Tistrella mobilis: one gene and its partner. The protein of the gene in region 2 interacts with the protein of the main gene of each other region in a pairwise test. Links are inferred from orthologs where the notes say so. Each region holds a gene or a part of one and is shown on either strand. Other genes may lie near its edges.

What was found. The genes of interacting proteins can lie anywhere in the genome.
Region 1: the proteins of mrdA (region 2) and P7L68_RS20380 interact in binary tests that used the Escherichia coli proteins (3 or more experiments, as listed by UniProt). The link is inferred for Tistrella mobilis from one-to-one orthologs.

Annotation. Positions count from the first base shown.
Region 1 is NZ_CP121017.1:3,265,506-3,270,759, forward strand. What follows is about bases 1,600-4,718. They hold P7L68_RS20380 (penicillin-binding protein 1A), read right to left. Parts: upstream 4,370-4,718; coding sequence 1,829-4,369; downstream 1,600-1,828. Other genes in these bases: P7L68_RS20385 (N-acetylmuramoyl-L-alanine amidase), read right to left, coding at 4,575-4,718. Also shown: P7L68_RS20370 (alpha/beta hydrolase), read right to left, coding at 1-631; more of P7L68_RS20385, read right to left, coding at 4,719-5,254. UniProt on the Escherichia coli protein: Cell wall formation. Synthesis of cross-linked peptidoglycan from the lipid intermediates.
Region 2 is NZ_CP121017.1:3,612,494-3,617,253, reverse strand. The notes cover bases 1,072-3,991. They hold mrdA (penicillin-binding protein 2), read left to right. Parts: upstream 1,072-1,485; coding sequence 1,486-3,498; downstream 3,499-3,991. Other genes in these bases: rodA (rod shape-determining protein RodA), read left to right, coding at 3,495-3,991; mreD (rod shape-determining protein MreD), read left to right, coding at 1,072-1,400. Also shown: rod shape-determining protein MreC, read left to right, coding at 1-868; more of mreD, read left to right, coding at 885-1,071; more of rodA, read left to right, coding at 3,992-4,646. UniProt on the Escherichia coli protein: Catalyzes cross-linking of the peptidoglycan cell wall. Responsible for the determination of the rod shape of the cell. Is probably required for lateral peptidoglycan synthesis and maintenance of the correct diameter during lateral and centripetal growth.

The DNA.
Region 1 (5,254 bases), 350 kb from region 2 along the record:
GCGCCTGGGCGAGCTGACGTTCCAGCGTGCGGACCGCAGGCTCCCCCGGCGTCGCCGCCAGCACGATGGCATCGGGTGCCTCGCGCCGTGCCGCCAGCAGGGCGATCAACCCGCCCTCGCTGTGGCCGAGCACGATCACCGGCGCATCGCCGGCCAGCTTGCGTGCGGCACGGACCCATTGCGCGGCATCGGCCGCCAGCAGATCGATGGTCATCAGCGCCTCGTCGGCAATCGCCGTCCGGCTGGCGCCGATACCGCGCTTGTCGACGCGCAGGCTGGCAACGCCCCGCACGGCCAGATCCTCCGCCAGCATGCGCAGCAGATCGGTGCGCAGCCCCGGCTGGTTGCCGTCACGATCGGTGGGGCCGGACCCGGCCAGCATCAGCACCACCGGCAGCACGGCATCGGCACCGGCGGCACAGGGAAAGCCGAAACTGCCGACCAGATCGGCCGGCCGGCCGGCCGGCTCCTTCGCCGCCGGAACCGGGGCCTTGATGGCGATCTGACGCTCACACAGGGCCTGGGCCGGCATCGCCGGCTGCGCCCGTGCCGGGGCCTGAAACGACACGACCGCGGCGAGCAAAGCCGCCGCGGTCGCAAGGCGTCCGGTTGTCCGGAAGCGGGCCGTCATCAGTCGAGATCGCCGACATCGCCGGAGGTGCCCTCGACCCTGGCCGACAGCGCCGCCTGCATGAAGGCATCGAGGTCGCCGTTCAGCACCGCCTGGGTGTTGCCGGTCTCGACGCCGGTGCGCAGATCCTTGACCATCTGGTAGGGGTGCAGCACGTAGGAGCGGATCTGATGACCCCAGCCGATATCGGTCTTGGCATCCGCCTCGGCCTGGGCCTTTTCTTCCCGCATCCGGAGTTCACGCTCGTAAAGGCGTGCCTTCAGCATGCCCATGGCGGTGGCGCGGTTCTTGTGCTGCGACCGGTCCTGCTGGCACTGCACCACGATACCGGTGGGCACATGGGTGATGCGGATGGCGCTGTCCGTCCGGTTGACGTGCTGGCCACCGGCACCCGAGGCCCGGTAGGTATCGATGCGCAGATCCTTGTCCAGGATCTCGATGTCGATCGAGTCGTCGATCACCGGATAGACATGGACGGCGGCAAAACTGGTCTGGCGCCGTGCCTGACTGTCGAAGGGCGAGATGCGCACCAGACGATGGACGCCGGTCTCGGTCTTGGTCCAGCCGAAGGCGTTCTGACCCTTGATCAGCAGGGTCGCCGATTTGATGCCCGCCTCTTCACCGTCGGTCTCTTCGACCAGCTCGGTCTTGTAGCCATGCGCTTCCGCCCAGCGCGTGTACATGCGCAGCAGCATCAGCGCCCAGTCCTGGCTTTCGGTACCGCCGGCGCCGGCATGAACTTCCAGATAGGTGTCGTTGCCGTCCACCTCGCCCGAGAGCAGGCTTTCGACCTTGAGCTTCAGAAGCTCGTCGAGCAGGCGGGCAAGCGATGCCTGCGCCTCGTCGACGACACTGTCATCATCTTCCATCTCGCCCAGTTCGGCGAGTTCGAGATCGTCGCGGAACGCCTGTTCCAGCTTGCGGTAGCGATCGATGGCACCTTCAAGCTGGGTGCGTTCGCGCATCACCTTCTGCGCGCGCGCCGGGTCATCCCAGAGCTTCGGATCTTCGGAGAGGGCGTTCAGCTCGTCGAGCCGGATGAGCGCGTTCTCCCAGTCAAAGATACCTCCTCAGCAGACCAAAGGTCTGCTCGATCTCGTCGGCGAGCGACTTGATCTCGGCGCGCATACGCACGTCCTCCCGTTGATGATGATGGCGGCGCGAATGGCGCCGCCCTTGACGGTCTGGCGGCCCCGATCAGTAGAGGCCGCCCGGTGCCGGCGCCGAGGCGCCGCCATAGGGGTTAGAGGGCCGTGCCGGCAGGTTGCCGCCGGTGCCCGCACCGGCGCCCGGATCGCCATAGGTGCCGTAGTCGTCCTGCATGCCCGAAACCATGGTCGGCTCGGTGCCGGGCTTGAACGCCTCGGTGATCACCGTCGCCGTATCGGCGCCCGGCAGCAGGCCGGTCTTGGCGTCGACGCGCACCAGACGGATGCCGCTGGGGGTGCGGAACGGCGTCGCCGGTGCATCGGCGAGGGCGCCCTTCATGAAGTCCACCCAGATCGGCAGCGCCGCAGAGGCACCCTGCTCGTTATCGCCGAGCGAACGCGGCGTGTCAAAGCCGACATAGACCCCCACCACCAGGTCGGGGCTGAAGCCCATGAACCAGGCGTCGAAGCTGTCATTGGTGGTGCCGGTCTTGCCGGCGAGCGGCTTGCCGATCGAGGCGGCCCGGCGGCCGGTGCCGCGCTGGATCACGCCTTCCATGACATGCACCAGCTGATAGGCGTCGAGCGGGTTCAGCACCTGCTCTCGCGTGTCGGGCAGCACCGGCGGCTGCAGGCCGGGCTGCCATTCCGGCACCGAGCAGTTCTCGCAGGGACGCTCGTCGCGGCGGAAGATGGTCCGGCCGTCGCGGTCCTGAATGCGCTCGATCAGCGCCGGATGGATCTGTTTGCCGCCGTTGACCACCATGGCATAGGCGGTGGCGAGGCGCATGAGCGTGGTTTCGCCGGCACCGAGTGCCGTGGAGAGATAGGGCGGCCAGTCGCCGATGCCGAGCCGGCGGGCGATTTCCGAGATCGACTCGGCGCCAAGATCGCGGGCGAGACGCACGGTCATCAGATTGCGCGACTGTTCGACGCCGACGCGCAGCGTCGAGGGACCATAGAAACGGCCGCTGTAGTTCTTCGGCCGCCAGGTGTCGAGACCGGCCCCCTGTTCCAGCGCAAGCGGGGCATCCTGCACGATCGATGCCGGCGTCCAGCCATGTTCGAAAGCCGAAAGATAGACGAAGGGCTTGAACGCGGAGCCCGGCTGGCGCTGGGCCTGGGTGACGCGGTTGAACTCGCTGGCGGCAAAGTTGAAGCCGCCGGTCATCGCCAGCACCCGGCCGTTATGCGGGTTCATCGCCACCAGACCACCCGAAACATCGGGCACCTGGGCCAGCTTGAGCGCATCGGCCGCCGCCTTCGGTGCCGGTGCCTCGCCATCCTCGGCGCGGCGGCCCGCCTCTGCCGCCACCTCGGTCGGGTCGTTGGCCGGGGCCACGACCACGATGTCGCCCGCGCTCACCACCTCGTCCACCGCGCGGATCGCCGGGCCGCGCCGGTCGACCGAGACGTATTTCCGTGCCCATTTGACCGCGTCGAGGTCGAGCGTACCGGCAGCACCATCGGCGAAGATCAGCTTCGCGGCCTTGGCGCCCGCCTCCGTGACCAGCGCATAGCGCCAGCCCGGCACCAGCGGCTTGTCGCGCCCCAGATCCTCCAGCCGCTTGCGGGCGGCCTCGATATCGCCGGTGGCGACGCCGCTCTGCACCGGGCCGCGATAGCCGTGGCGGCGGTCGTAAGAGACCAGCCCGTCGCGCAGCGTCTTGTCCGCCAGCGCCTGAAGCTTCGGATCGACGGTGGTCATCACCGTCAGACCGCCTTCATAAAGTTCATCCGAGCCGAAGCGCTGGGCGATCTCGCGGCGCACCTCCTCGACGAAATAATCGGCGCGGGCCTGGTCTTCGCCGCCGCGCGGCCGGGTGACCAGCGGCCGGGCTTCGGCCGCCCGGGCCTCGTCGGCCGAGAGATAGCCGTCCTCGGCCATGCGGCTCAGCACCCAGTCGCGACGGGCCTTGGCCGCATCGGCGCGGCGGACCGGATTGTAGTTGTTCGGGGCCTTGGGCAGGGCCGCGAGATAGGCCGCCTCTTCCGCCGTCAGCTCGTCGAGCGACTTGTCGAAATAGGCGAGCGCCGCCGCCGCGACGCCATAGGCGCCATAGCCCAGATAAATCTCGTTCAGATAGAGTTCGAGAATATGATCCTTGGTGAAGGCGCGCTCGATCCTGAGCGAGAGCAGCGCCTCCTTGACCTTGCGCTCGATCGACACCTCGTTGGTCAGCAGGAAATTCTTCGCCACCTGCTGGGTGATTGTCGAGGCGCCGATCGGCCGGCGGTCACTTGCCAGATTGTCGATATTGGTGACCGCAGCACGCAGGATCGCGACCACGTCGATGCCCGGATGGGTGTAGAAATTCTGGTCTTCTGCCGCGATGAAGGCATGTTTGACCACATCCGGAATCGCATCGATCGGCACGAAGACGCGCTTCTCGCGGGCATATTCATCCAGCAGACGGCCGTCACCGGCATAGATCCGGGTCACGGTCGGCGGCTTGTAATCGGCCAGCTGCTCGAAATCGGGCAGATCGCCGTCATACATGGTGACGCCGTAATACAGCGCCGCGCCGCCAGCGATGGCGAGCAGGACGATGCCGGTCAGGAGAAAACCGAGCAGACGGATCAGGCTCATCGGCTGTGCAACGCCGCGGGCCAGGGCCGGCGGCTCCCATATGGTTGACGGGCGGGGCCAGCGGACGGAAACGCCCCTGGTCGCGGAGCCGGAGTGTGGCCGCGCAGGGCGCCCGCGTCAATCGCAGGGGCACCATGCCCGCCCTGCAAGCCACGCAAATGACACGGCATAAGACGGCTGGGGCACCGCGCGCGCTCGGGCGGGCTCAGAGGCGGCTCCAGGTCTGCTCGCCGGCAAAGAACTGGTCGATCGCCCCCGCGATGCCGCGGGCGAGCTTCGCGCGATGCGCGGGGTCCTGAAGCACTTTCTCGTCCTGACGGTTGGACAGGAAACCGGTCTCGATCAGCACCGACGGCATGTCCGGGGCCTTGAGCACGGCGAAGCCGGCCGACCGGACCGGCTTGGTCAGCAGTTCGGTATGCGGCTGAACCTGGCCGATGACATGGCCTGCAAAGCGCGCCGACAGGTTCATGGTCTCGCGCCGGGCCAGATCGATCAGGATCGAGGTGACCTCGGCGCTCTCCGTCGAAAGATCGACGCCGGCGATCAGGTCGGACTTGTTTTCGCTGTCGGCCAGCTGGGCCGCAACGCCGTCGGACGCCCGTTCCGACAGGGTGTAGATCGACAGGCCGCGGGTGCGCGGATTCTGCACCGAGTCGGCATGGATCGAGATGAACAGCTCCGCCTGGGCGGCACGGGCGATGGCAACCCGGTCGCGCAGCCGGATGAAGATGTCGCGGTCGCGGGTCAGCACGGCCTTGTAGCGGCCGGTCTTCTCAAGCTCCTGGGCCAGGGCCTTGGCCATGGCGAGCGTGATCGACTTCTCCTGCACGCCGGTGATGCCGATCGCGCCCGGATCGATGCCGCCATGGCCGGCATCGATGG
Region 2 (4,760 bases):
ACTCAGACAGCTCGCCCATCGCTTCGCTTTCGGAGCGCTGGTGGTGGGGTCCGTCGGCCTGATGATCGCGACGCGTTTCGACGTCGTGCCCGTCACCGATCTGCGGACCGCCATCGCCGACGCCTCGATGCCGGCGCTGGAATTGTTCTCGCGCCCGGTCGCCAGCCTGACCGGGCTGACCGACCGGATCGGCACCCTGACCGATCTTGCCGCCGAGAATGCCCGGCTGACCGAACAGAACGAGCGCCTGCGCCATTGGGAGCAGGTGGCACTCAGGCTTGCGGCCGAGAATACGGCCCTGCGCCGGCAGCTGGGCGTGGTGCCAGACCCGGAACAGCGCTTCCTGTCGGCCCGGATTCTGGCCGATACCGGCGGGCCCTTCGTGCGCACCCTGCTGATTTCCGCCGGTGCCCGCGACGGCATGGCCCGCGACGGCATCGCCGTCACCTCGGCCGGTCTGGTCGGGCGCGTGATCCAAGTGGGCGAGACCTCGTCGCGTCTGCTGCTGCTCTCGGACCTGAACAGCCGCGTGCCGGTGACGGTGGAAACCCCGGACGGGGCCGCCCAGCGGGCCATACTGGCCGGCGACAATTCGCCGCGCCCGGCGCTTGCCTATCTGCCGCCGCATGTGGTGCCCGATGTGGGCGCGCGGGTGGTGACCTCGGGCGAGGGCGGCATCTTTCCGCCCGGGCTTGCCGTCGGCCGGGTGATCTCGGTCGAGGAGGGCCAGATCCGGGTCGAACCCTTCGTGGACTGGCGGCGGCTGGATTTCGTGCGCATCCTGCTCGGCACCGAGCTGCATCCGGAAGGGGCGCCCGAGGTTTCGCCGGCCCTGCCGGTGGCACCGGCACCGGCCGGCAGCCAGTGACGGCCGGCGGAGGGGCATGAACGACACGCTGTTGCAGAAGCTTGACCGCCAGGTCCGGGCTTCGGTGCCCTTCCTGGTGAGCCTTGCTTTCGTGCTCATCGCCGCAGCGCCCTGGTCGCGCCTGGGGGGCACCGCCATGGTGCCCTGGCCGGTGCTGATCGCGGTGACCTATTGGAGCATCTACCGCCCGGACCGGCTGCCCTACTGGTCGGTCTTCATTCTGGGGCTGGTGGAGGATGCGATCGGCTGGGGACCGTTCGGCCAGACGGCACTGGTGCTGCTGGTGGTCCGGGCGATCCTGGTCAGCCAGCGGAAAGTCTTCCGCGGCAAGTCGTTCCTGCTGATCTGGGCGGCTTTTGCGGCGGTGGCACTGGTCGCCTGCAGCCTGGTGTGGGTCACCACCATGATCTATGCCTGGTCGGTGCTGTCGCCGGCACCGGCGGTGGCACAGTGGATGGCGAGCGTTGCCGCCTATCCGCCTGCCGCATGGCTGCTTGGCCAGATCCATGCGCTGGCGCTGCGCCGGCAGTGATCCTATCTTCACGGGGGCCGGCCCGGACCGGCCCCCGGCGGCGCAGCGCCCTTCCTCTGCGCGTCGACCTTCGGTGCCCTGCTCCATGCGTGACGAACAGAACCGCCACCGGCTCATCACCCGCCGCACCCTGCTGCTGGGCGGCGCCCAGCTGGCGCTGACCGGCGTGCTGGGCGCGCGGATGTGGTATCTGCAGGTGGCCGAAGCCGACCGCTACAAGACGCTGGCCGACGACAACCGGATCAGCCTGCGCCTGCTGGCGCCGCCGCGTGGCCGGATCTTCGATCGCGACGGCCGGCCGCTGGCGCTCAACCGCGAAAATTACCGCCTGCTGGTCGTGCCCGAACAGGCGGTGGATCTGGAACAGGTCCTCTCCCAGCTCTCGCGGCTCGTGACACTGCCCGAGGACGTTCAGGCCCGGGTGGTGCGCGAGGCGGAACGGCGGCGGCGGTTCTCGGCCCTGCCGGTGCGCGACAACCTGACCTGGGACGAGGTCGCCAAGGTCGAGGTCAACGGGCCGGATCTGGCCGGCGTGATGATCGATGTCGGCCTTGCCCGCGAATATCCGATGGGCGCCACCATGGCCCATATCATCGGCTATGTCGGCGCCCCGGCCGAGAAGGATCTGGACGGCGACCCGCTGCTGGAATTGCCCGATTTCCGGATCGGCAAATCGGGGATCGAGCGGGCGGCGGAGCCGCGGCTGCGCGGCCGCGCCGGCACCATCCGGGTGGAGGTCAATGCCTATGGCCGCGAGATCCGCGAACTGGACCGGGCCGAAGGTGTGCCGGGCGACGATGTCCAGCTGACCATCGATGCCGATCTGCAGACCTTCACCACCGCCCGGCTCGCCTTCGACAGCGCGGCCGCGGTGGTGATGGACATTCATTCGGGCGATATCCTGGCGGCGGCCTCGGTGCCGACCTTCGACCCGATGCTCTTCGATCGCGGCATCTCCATGGCCGAGTGGACGGAGCTGACCTCCAATCCGCGGGCGCCGCTGATCAACAAGGCGCTGGGCGGCCAGTACCCGCCGGGCTCCACCTTCAAGATGGTGGTGGCGCTGGCGGCGCTGGAAGCCGGCGTGATCCCGCGCGACCACACCGTCTTCTGCCCCGGCCATCTGGACATGGGCGACAACCGCTTCCATTGCTGGCGGCGCGGCGGCCATGGCGAGGTCGGTGTCGTCGAGGCGATTTCCCAGTCCTGCGACGTGTTCTTCTACGACATCGCCCGACGGGTCGGCATCGATGCGATCGCCGCCATGGGCCAGCGCTTCGGTCTGGGCCAGCGCCTGCAGATCGGCCTGCCGGGGGAACGCCCGGGATTGATGCCGACCAAGGACTGGAAAATGGCCGCTCGCGGCCGCGGCTGGACCCAGGGCGAGACGCTGATCGCCGGCATCGGCCAGGGCTATGTCCTGTCGACCCCGCTTCAGCTGGCGGTCATGACGGCGCGGCTTGCCAATGGCGGCCGCGCGGTGGTGCCCCGGCTCTATCGCGAGATCGACGATGCCCGTGCGGCCGGGGCGCAGCTCTGGAACGTGGCGGCACCGGCGGGTGGCACGGGGCTGGATCCGGCCGTGCCGCTGCCCGAGAGCGGCATTCAGCTGGCCGACACGATGGGCATCGATCGCGGCCATATGGAACTGGTGCTGGAAGGCATGCGCCGGGTGGTCAACAACCGCCGCGGCACCGCGCACAAGGCGATGATCGAGGACCCGGCCTATGCCTATGCCGGCAAGACCGGCACCGCCCAGGTGCGGCGCATCACCCGGGCGGAACGCGAGAGCGGCCGCTACAAGGCGGCGGACGTGCCCTGGCTTGAACGCGACCATGCGCTGTTCGTGGGCTATGCGCCGCTCAGCGCGCCGCGCTATGCCTGTTCCTGCATCATCGAACATGGCGGCAGCGGCAGTGGCGTCGCGGCCCCGGTGGTGGCCGACATCCTGCGGGCGACGATTGCCCTCGGCGCCGAGCGCGAGCGCCGCGGCAACCGGCCGCCGGCGCCGCAACCGCAGCCTGCCGCACCCGCACGCCTGCGGCCCGACCGCGTCGCCCGCGGGCCCGGCCGTTCACCGGAAGGGGAGGCGACATGAGCCTGCATGATCATTCCGCCCCGGCCAGCCTGGGACTTGCCCAGCGCATCCGCTCTTTCGGCTGGGGGCTTCTGGTGCTGCTGACCATGGTCGCCGGCACCGGTTTCCTGGTTCTCTATTCCGCAGCGAACGGCAGTCTCGAACCCTGGGCGGATGCGCAGATGGCGCGGTTCGCCGCGGGCGTGGTGCTGATGGTCGTGATCGGATTGACCGATCTGAAACTCTGGCTGAAGCTGTCCTATCCTCTTTATGGCGTGGCACTGCTGCTGCTGGTGGCCGTGGAGATCATGGGCGATATCGGCATGGGCGCGCAGCGCTGGATCGACCTCGGATTCTTTCAGATCCAGCCGTCGGAGGTGATGAAGATCGCCATCGTGCTGGCGCTGGCCCGCTATTTCCACGGCTGCACCGCCGAGGACATCCGCCGGCCGGTCACCCTGCTGCTGCCGCTGGCGATGGTGGCCGCCCCGTCGCTGCTGGTGCTGCGCCAGCCCGATCTCGGCACCACCGGCATGCTCATTCTGGGGGCGGGGGCGACCTTCTTCGTGGCGGGGGTGCGGGCCTGGAAATTCCTGGTGGTGCTGGCGCTGTTCGGCGCCTCGCTGCCGGTCGGCTGGTCGATGCTGCATGAATACCAGCGCCAGCGCGTTCTGACCTTCATGGACCCGTCGCGCGATCCGCTGGGCGCCGGCTATCACATCACCCAGTCCAAGATCGCGCTCGGTTCCGGCGGCATCACCGGCAAGGGCTTCATGCAGGGCACCCAGAGCCATCTGAGCTTTCTGCCCGAGAAGCAGACCGATTTCATCTTCACCATGTATGCCGAAGAATTCGGCCTGATCGGCGGCATCCTGCTGCTGCTGCTGTTCGTGTCGGTGGTGCTCTATGCGCTCTCGGTCTCGCTCAGGGCCCGCACGGTGTTCGGGCGGCTGGTGGCGACAGGCGTGGGCACGACCTTCTTCCTCTATTACTTCATCAACATCGCCATGGTGATGGGGCTGATCCCGGTGGTGGGCGTGCCGCTGCCCATGGTCTCGTATGGCGGCACACAGATGATGACCCTGATGATCGCCTTCGGCCTGCTCGCCTGCGTGAACACCCACCGCGACGTCCAGCTGCGCCGCCAACCCGGGCTGGAGGGCTATTGAAAACAACTGGGAAATTCAGGGCGTCGGAAAAAATTCACGGGACATCGAAAAACCCTCTTGGCAGACCCCGCTTTCCCTTGTTATAAGCCGCGCACCGCACGATGCGGGCGCATA